2 linked regions of the Mesorhizobium opportunistum WSM2075 genome follow. The protein of the gene in region 1 interacts with the protein of each later gene in a pairwise test. Links are inferred from orthologs where the notes say so. Each region holds a gene or a part of one and is shown on either strand. Other genes may lie near its edges.

The links.
Region 2: the proteins of gyrB (region 1) and gyrA interact in binary tests that used the Escherichia coli proteins (3 or more experiments, as listed by UniProt). The link is inferred for Mesorhizobium opportunistum WSM2075 from one-to-one orthologs.

The regions. Positions count from the first base shown.
Region 1 is NC_015675.1:340,661-344,048, reverse strand. Bases 153-3,221 are described here. They hold gyrB (DNA topoisomerase (ATP-hydrolyzing) subunit B), read right to left. Parts: upstream 2,889-3,221; coding sequence 417-2,888; downstream 153-416. Other genes in these bases: MESOP_RS01530 (caspase family protein), read right to left, coding at 3,034-3,221; MESOP_RS01540 (membrane protein), read right to left, coding at 153-180. In the rest of the region: more of MESOP_RS01540, read right to left, coding at 1-152; more of MESOP_RS01530, read right to left, coding at 3,222-3,388. UniProt on the Escherichia coli protein: DNA gyrase negatively supercoils closed circular double-stranded DNA in an ATP-dependent manner to maintain chromosomes in an underwound state.
Region 2 is NC_015675.1:4,311,055-4,314,716, forward strand. The notes cover bases 267-3,609. They hold gyrA (DNA gyrase subunit A), read left to right. Parts: upstream 267-607; coding sequence 608-3,409; downstream 3,410-3,609. Other genes in these bases: MESOP_RS20720 (helix-turn-helix transcriptional regulator), read left to right, coding at 267-283; MESOP_RS33875 (hypothetical protein), read right to left, coding at 3,479-3,609. Outside these bases: more of MESOP_RS20720, read left to right, coding at 1-266; more of MESOP_RS33875, read right to left, coding at 3,610-3,631. UniProt on the Escherichia coli protein: A type II topoisomerase that negatively supercoils closed circular double-stranded (ds) DNA in an ATP-dependent manner to maintain chromosomes in an underwound state.

The sequences.
Region 1 (3,388 bases):
GCCAGAGCCCGACCAGGGTGAAACCATCGTTAGCCCAAGCCCGGAGCCGAGCAGCATGAGGATGAAGGTCAGCGTCGAGGCCGCGAAGGCACCGGCGATGATCGGTCCCCAGCTGACAGCCGTGGAGGATGATTCCGTTGCAGTCGATACGCCGACAGCCGATAGGGTGGAGGACTGCATGGAGGCCTCCTATCGCATGAAAAGCATGAGAAGAATGATGATCGGAATCGGAACTCCGAGCAGCCACAGTAGAATGCCGCGTCCCATGAAAGCCTCCTGTAAGAAATTGTGATCGACACTGTCACAATGTCTTTGAACGCCTTCTGTTCCGGCAACTCCTCAATGATTTTGATTGTGCAAGCCGACATTGGCGGGCCCTGGGGCACGCCAATGTCTCAAAAAAGCTTGCACAGACCTCAGATATCCAGATTGGCGACCGATAGCGCGTTGTCCTGGATGAATTCACGCCGCGGCTCGACCTCGTCGCCCATCAGCCGCGAGAACAGCGAGTCCGCGTCGGTGGCGTCATTGACCTTGACCTGCAGCAGCGAGCGCACATTCGGGTCGAGCGTGGTTTCCCAGAGCTGCTCGGCGTTCATCTCGCCGAGACCCTTGTAGCGCTGCATGGTCAGCCCTTTGCGGCCGGTCGCAAAGACCGCATTGAGCAGCGCCAGAGGCCCCGAGACGGTTTCGGAGATATCCTTGCGGCGCAGCACCGGCGGCGTCCCATAGACCTCGCTGAGGCGCTGTGCGTAGCGGTCGAGCTGGCGGGCGTCGGCCGAATTGATCAGTGCCATGTCGAGATGGGCGTATTCCTTGACGCTGCGCACGGTGCGCTCGAACACATAGCCGCCGATCCCTTCGTTCGACGTCGACATCCGCCCTGTCCAGCCGCGCTCGGTATCCTCGGCTATGATGTCGAGACGTTGTGCGACCCGCTCCGCCATTGCGTTGGCACGACCAAGGTCGGCAAAGACGTCGGGGTTGAGCCCGCCGGCGATCGCGGCCTGTTCGACCACGCCCCTATTGTAGCGCGTGTGCAGGCCGTTGATGAGCTGGCGCACGGCCAGCGCATCGTCGATGGCGCTGCGCAGGTCCTGCCCGGCCCGAACCTCGCCGGAGCCCAGCGCAAGCGAGGCTTCCTCGAGCCCGGAGCCGATCAGGAATTCCTCGAAGGCGCTCTCGTTCTTGATGTATTGCGAGCTCTTGCCGCGCGTCACCTTATAGAGCGGCGGCTGGGCTATGTAGAGGTGGCCGCGCTCGATCAGTTCCGGCATCTGCCGGAAGAAGAAGGTCAACAGCAAGGTCCTGATATGGGCACCGTCGACGTCGGCGTCGGTCATCAGGATGATCTTGTGGTAGCGCAATTTGTCGGCATTGAACTCGTCCTTGCCGATCGAGGTGCCGAGCGCGGTGATCAGCGTGCCGATCATGTCGGAGCCGAGCATGCGGTCGAAGCGTGCCCGCTCGACATTGAGGATCTTGCCGCGCAAGGGAAGGATCGCCTGGTTCTGCCGCGAACGGCCGCCCTTGGCCGAGCCACCGGCGGAATCACCCTCGACGATGAAGATTTCGGATTTCGCCGGGTCGCGTTCCTGGCAGTCGGCCAGCTTGCCGGGCAGGGACGTGACGCCGAGCGAGCTCTTGCGGGTGATATCGCGCGCCTTGCGCGCGGCTTCGCGCGCCGCCGCGGCCTGGATCACCTTGTCGATGACCACCTTGCCCTCGGTCGGGTGCTCTTCCAACCAGGTGCCGAGCGCCTCGTTGACCAGCCCCTCGACCACCGGGCGGACTTCCGACGAGACCAGCTTGTCCTTGGTCTGCGAGGAGAATTTCGGGTCGGGAACCTTGACCGACAGCACCGCCGTCAGGCCTTCGCGGCAATCGTCGCCGATCAGCGAGACCTTTTCCTTCTTGGTCAGGCCCGAGGAGTCGCCATAGCCGGTGATCTGGCGCGTCAGCGCGCCACGGAAGCCGGCCAGATGGGTGCCGCCATCGCGCTGCGGGATGTTGTTGGTGAAGGCCAGCACATTCTCGTGGTAGCTGTCGTTCCACCACATCGCCACCTCGACGGTAATGCCGTCGCGCTCGGCCTTGATGGCGATCGGCTTGTCGATCAGCGGTTTCTTGACCCGGTCGAGATATTTGACGAACTCTTCGAGGCCGCCATCGTAATGCAGCTCATGCCGCAACACGTCGGCATGGCGGGCATCGGTCAAGACGATGCGCACGCCGGAATTGAGGAAGGCGAGTTCGCGCAGCCGGTGTTCCAGCGTGCCGAAGTCGAATTCGACCATGGTGAAGGTCTCGGACGACGGAAAAAAGGTGATTTCCGAGCCGCTGCGCCCCTCATAGGTGCCTGGCTGCTTGTCCTGTTCATAGGCGCCGGTGACTTTCAGCGGCGCGTCCGCATTGCCATGCGTGAAGCTCATCTCGAAGATCTGGCCATTGCGGCGGATTTTGAGCTTCAGCCACGCCGAAAGGGCGTTCACTACCGACACGCCGACACCATGCAGGCCGCCCGACACCTTGTAGGAATTCTGGTCGAACTTGCCGCCCGCATGCAGCTGGGTCATGATCACTTCGGCCGCCGAAATGCCTTCGCCGGTGTGGATATCGGTCGGAATGCCGCGGCCATTGTCGATAACCGTCACCGAACCATCGGGGTTGAGCGTCACCGTGACCAGGTCGGCGTGACCGGCCAAGGCCTCGTCGATGGCGTTGTCGACCACCTCATAGACCATGTGATGCAGGCCTGAACCGTCGTCGGTGTCGCCGATATACATGCCGGGGCGTTTGCGGACGGCGTCCAACCCCTTCAAAACCTTGATGGAATCGGCGCCGTATTCGGCTTCAGCGCCGTTGGTGTTCTCGATCTGGTCGCTCATGAAAACCTGTTGTCTAGATGCCGCTTGTACAGCGCGAAAAATCGGCCCCGAATCGCGCCTCTGCTATGCACAAGATATAGGCGCTAAAGGCGGTTTTTCCAAGGTTTGCAGGCATTTCCGGCCCAAATGCGGAGCCGGCAGCCGGCTATTTTTTTCGGGTGCCGAATTTAGCGAGAAGGCCGCGCAGATATTTGATCGTGGGTTTGTCCCTGGGCGCCAGCCGGCCCGTGCGGTCGAGCTCCAGCGCCAGGTTCAGCGCCTTGGTCAGCACCGCCTTCGGATCCTTGGCCACATACGCGTAGTTGATGTAGGCCTGCACCAGGTCGAATTGCCAGATCGCATTGTTCGGGTCGGACCGGGCCAATTGCTGGCGGATGCCAAGGCTGGCTTCGAAGGCCTTCTTGGAGCCCTCGAAGTGGCGCTGCTTGGTCTCCAGCATGCCGATTTCCGACAGGGTGATTGACAGATCGCGTTGCCAGTCGGAATTGCCTGGGTCGAGC
Region 2 (3,662 bases), 4.0 Mb from region 1 along the record:
TTCAGTGTTGGCCGATGAAACGGCGACCAGTCCCTATCATTTCCTGCGCACCTTCCGGCAGGTCGCCGGCATGACGCCCTATCAGTTCCTGCTCAAGACCCGGCTGCACCGCGCGGCGGTGCGGCTGCGCCTGTCCAAGGATGCGATCTCGGCGATCGCCTTCGAGGCCGGCTTCAACGATCTGTCGACTTTCAACCGCCGTTTCCGGCGCATCATGGGCGAGACGCCGGGCAACTATCGCGCTCGCCGATCAAGCGCCCCGGCAAGCGGGCGTCTCGGCTGAAGCGGGCTCAGTCCGACGTCGGCACGTACCGCCAACCTGCGATCACTCCCCGTCGAGATCGCGGCGCAGCCACCCGCTCAGCGCTCGCAAGGCGGCCACGGGCTCCAAATTCAGGGCGCCCGCGGCTTTCGTTAGGCGAAGTTGGTCCATTGCCGGCTTTTGCCTTGGGGACGGCAAAAGCGTTGTGGCCATATCGTCGCAATCAGCGGTATCCTTTTGAAATAACCACTAAAAATGACACTGGAAAAGTGCCGGGAATATTGGAGTTTCGGCCGTGCTTCCTATATAAGCGTCAAGTGATTCCTGATTAGATTGTGATCCGATTTGACCGACCAAAAAACACCGCGCGGCGCCGACGGCGGCCCCACCGGCATCGAGCCGATCTCCATCATCGAGGAGATGCAGAGCTCCTATCTGTCTTACGCCATGAGCGTGATCGTCAGCCGTGCGCTGCCCGATGTGCGTGATGGCCTCAAGCCGGTGCATCGCCGCATTCTCTATGCGGCGCATGAGAGCGGCTACCACTGGAACCGCAAATATGTGAAGTCGGCGCGCCCGGTTGCCGACGTGATGGGTAAATACCATCCGCATGGCGACGCCTCGATCTATGACGCGTTGGTGCGCATGGCGCAGGATTGGTCGCTGCGCGTGCCGCTGATCGACGGGCAGGGCAATTTCGGCTCGATCGACGGCGATCCGCCGGCGGCGATGCGCTACACCGAATCGCGCCTGACCAAGGTCGCGCATGAATTGCTGGAGGACATCGACAAGGAGACCGTCGATTTCCAGGACACGTATGACGCCTCCGACACCGAGCCGAAGGTGCTGCCGGCGCGCTTCCCCAACCTTCTGGTCAACGGTTCCGGCGGCATTGCCGTCGGCATGGCCACCAACATTCCGCCGCACAATCTGAGCGAAGTCTGCAACGGCGCGATCGCCATCATCGACAATCCGGCGATCGACCTGCCGGCGCTGATGGAGATCATTCCGGGGCCGGATTTCCCGACCGGCGGCATCGTGCTTGGCCGTTCCGGCATCTACAGCGCCTATGCGACCGGCCGCGGTTCCATCGTCATGCGCGGCAAGGTCAACATCGAACAGCGCGGCAATGACCGTGAATCGATCATCATCACCGAGGTTCCCTATCAGGTGAACAAGGCCTCGATGATCGAGAAGATGGCCGAACTGGTGCGCGACAAGCGCATCGAGGGAATTTCCGATATCCGTGACGAAAGCGACCGCCAGGGCTACCGCGTCGTCATCGAACTGAAGCGCGACGCCGTTGCCGACGTCATCCTCAACCAGCTTTACCGCTTCACGCCGCTGCAGACCTCGTTCGGCGCCAATATGGTGGCGCTGAACGGCGGCAAGCCGGAAGTGATGAACCTGACCGATATGCTGAGGGCGTTCGTCTCCTTCCGCGAAGAGGTGATCACGAGGCGCACGAAATTCCTGCTGCGCAAGGCGCGCGACCGCGCCCATGTGCTGGTGGGTCTGGCCATCGCCGTCGCCAACATCGACGAAGTGATCAAGCTGATCCGCACCGCGCCGGATCCGCAGACGGCGCGTGAGCAGTTGATGGAGCGGCGCTGGCCGTCGGGCGATGTCGAGTCGCTGATCCTTCTGATCGACGATCCGCGCCATCGCATCAACGAGGACGGCACCTACAATCTATCCGAGGAACAGGCGCGCGCCATCCTCGAACTGCGTCTGCAGCGCCTGACGGCACTTGGCCGCGACGAAATCGCCGACGAGTTGAACACGATCGGCGCCGAAATCATCGATTATCTGGACATTTTGTCGTCCCGCGCGCGGGTCCAGCAGATCGTGAAGGATGAGCTTGCCGCCGTGCGCGACGAGTTCGGCACGCCACGCCGCACCGAACTCACCGACGGCGGCGCGGACATGGAAGACGAGGACCTGATCCAGCGCGAGGACATGGTCGTGACGGTGAGCCATTCCGGCTACATCAAGCGCGTGCCGCTTTCGCTCTACCGGGCGCAGCGCCGTGGCGGCAAGGGCCGCTCCGGCATGTCGACCAAGGAAGAGGATTTCGTGACCCGGCTGTTCGTGGCCAACACGCACACGCCGGTGCTGTTCTTCTCCTCGCGCGGCATCGTCTACAAGGAAAAGGTCTGGCGGCTGCCGATCGGCAACCCGCAGTCACGCGGCAAGGCGCTGATCAACATGCTGCCGCTGGAGCAGGGCGAGCGCATCACCACCATCATGCCGCTGCCGGAGGACGAGACGAGCTGGGGCGAGCTCGACGTGATGTTCGCCACGACACGCGGCACCGTGCGCCGCAACAAGCTGTCCGACTTCGTCCAGGTCAACCGCAACGGCAAGATTGCGATGAAGCTGGAGGAGGAGGGCGACGAGATACTCGGTGTCGAGACCTGCACCGACAATGACGATGTGCTTCTGACGGCGAATTCGGGTCAGTGCATCCGCTTCTCCGTCGGGGACGTGCGCGTCTTCCAGAGCCGCAATTCCGTCGGCGTGCGCGGCATCACCATGGCTGCGACCGACCGCATCATCTCCATGTCGGTGATCGAGCATGTCGATGCTTCTCCGGCGGAGCGAGCCGCTTACCTCAAGCGGGCGGCGTCGGAGCGGCGGCTTGCCGCCGAGACGGCGGGAGAGGAAGAAGAGATCGCGCTCACCAATGAGGAGATCGGCGAGGAGACGGAGCTTTCCGACAGCCGTTACGAAGAGCTCAAGGCGCATGAGCAGTACGTGCTGACGGTGACCGAATATGGCTACGGCAAGCGCTCGTCGTCCTACGATTTCCGCCTGACCGGCCGCGGCGGCAAGGGCATCCGCGCCACCGACGTGTCGAAAACCGCGGAGATTGGCCAGCTGGTGGCGACCTTCCCGGTCGGCAATGACGACCAGATCATGCTGGTGTCGGACGGCGGCACTGTCATCCGGGTGCCGGTCAACGGCATCCGTTTCGCCAGCCGCGCCACCAAGGGCGTGACCATCTTCAACACGGCTGAGGGTGAAAAGGTGGTTTCGGTCGAGCGGATATCCGAACCGCAATCGGACGAGGAAATCGAAGAAGCCGTCCAGGGCGGTTCTGAGGCCAACCCTACACCAGACGCTGGCACCGGTACCGCGGAATAACTGCCGCGGCAGGTTCTGGACATAGCAACGCCGGCCCATTGGCCGGCGCGGCAGCAAGTCTGGACTGACTTAGTAGTGACGATAGGGCTTGCGGGGGCCGAAGCCTTCGAAGCGCTTGGTGGTGGCCCTGACGCGGACCCGTTGCGCCTCCTGATGCAGCCCGAATACTGTGGCGATCAGCATGGCGACGGTCATTGCGGTGGCGAGCATGTAGATCAGCATTTGCGTGTTCTCCTGCGCCTTACAACGGATA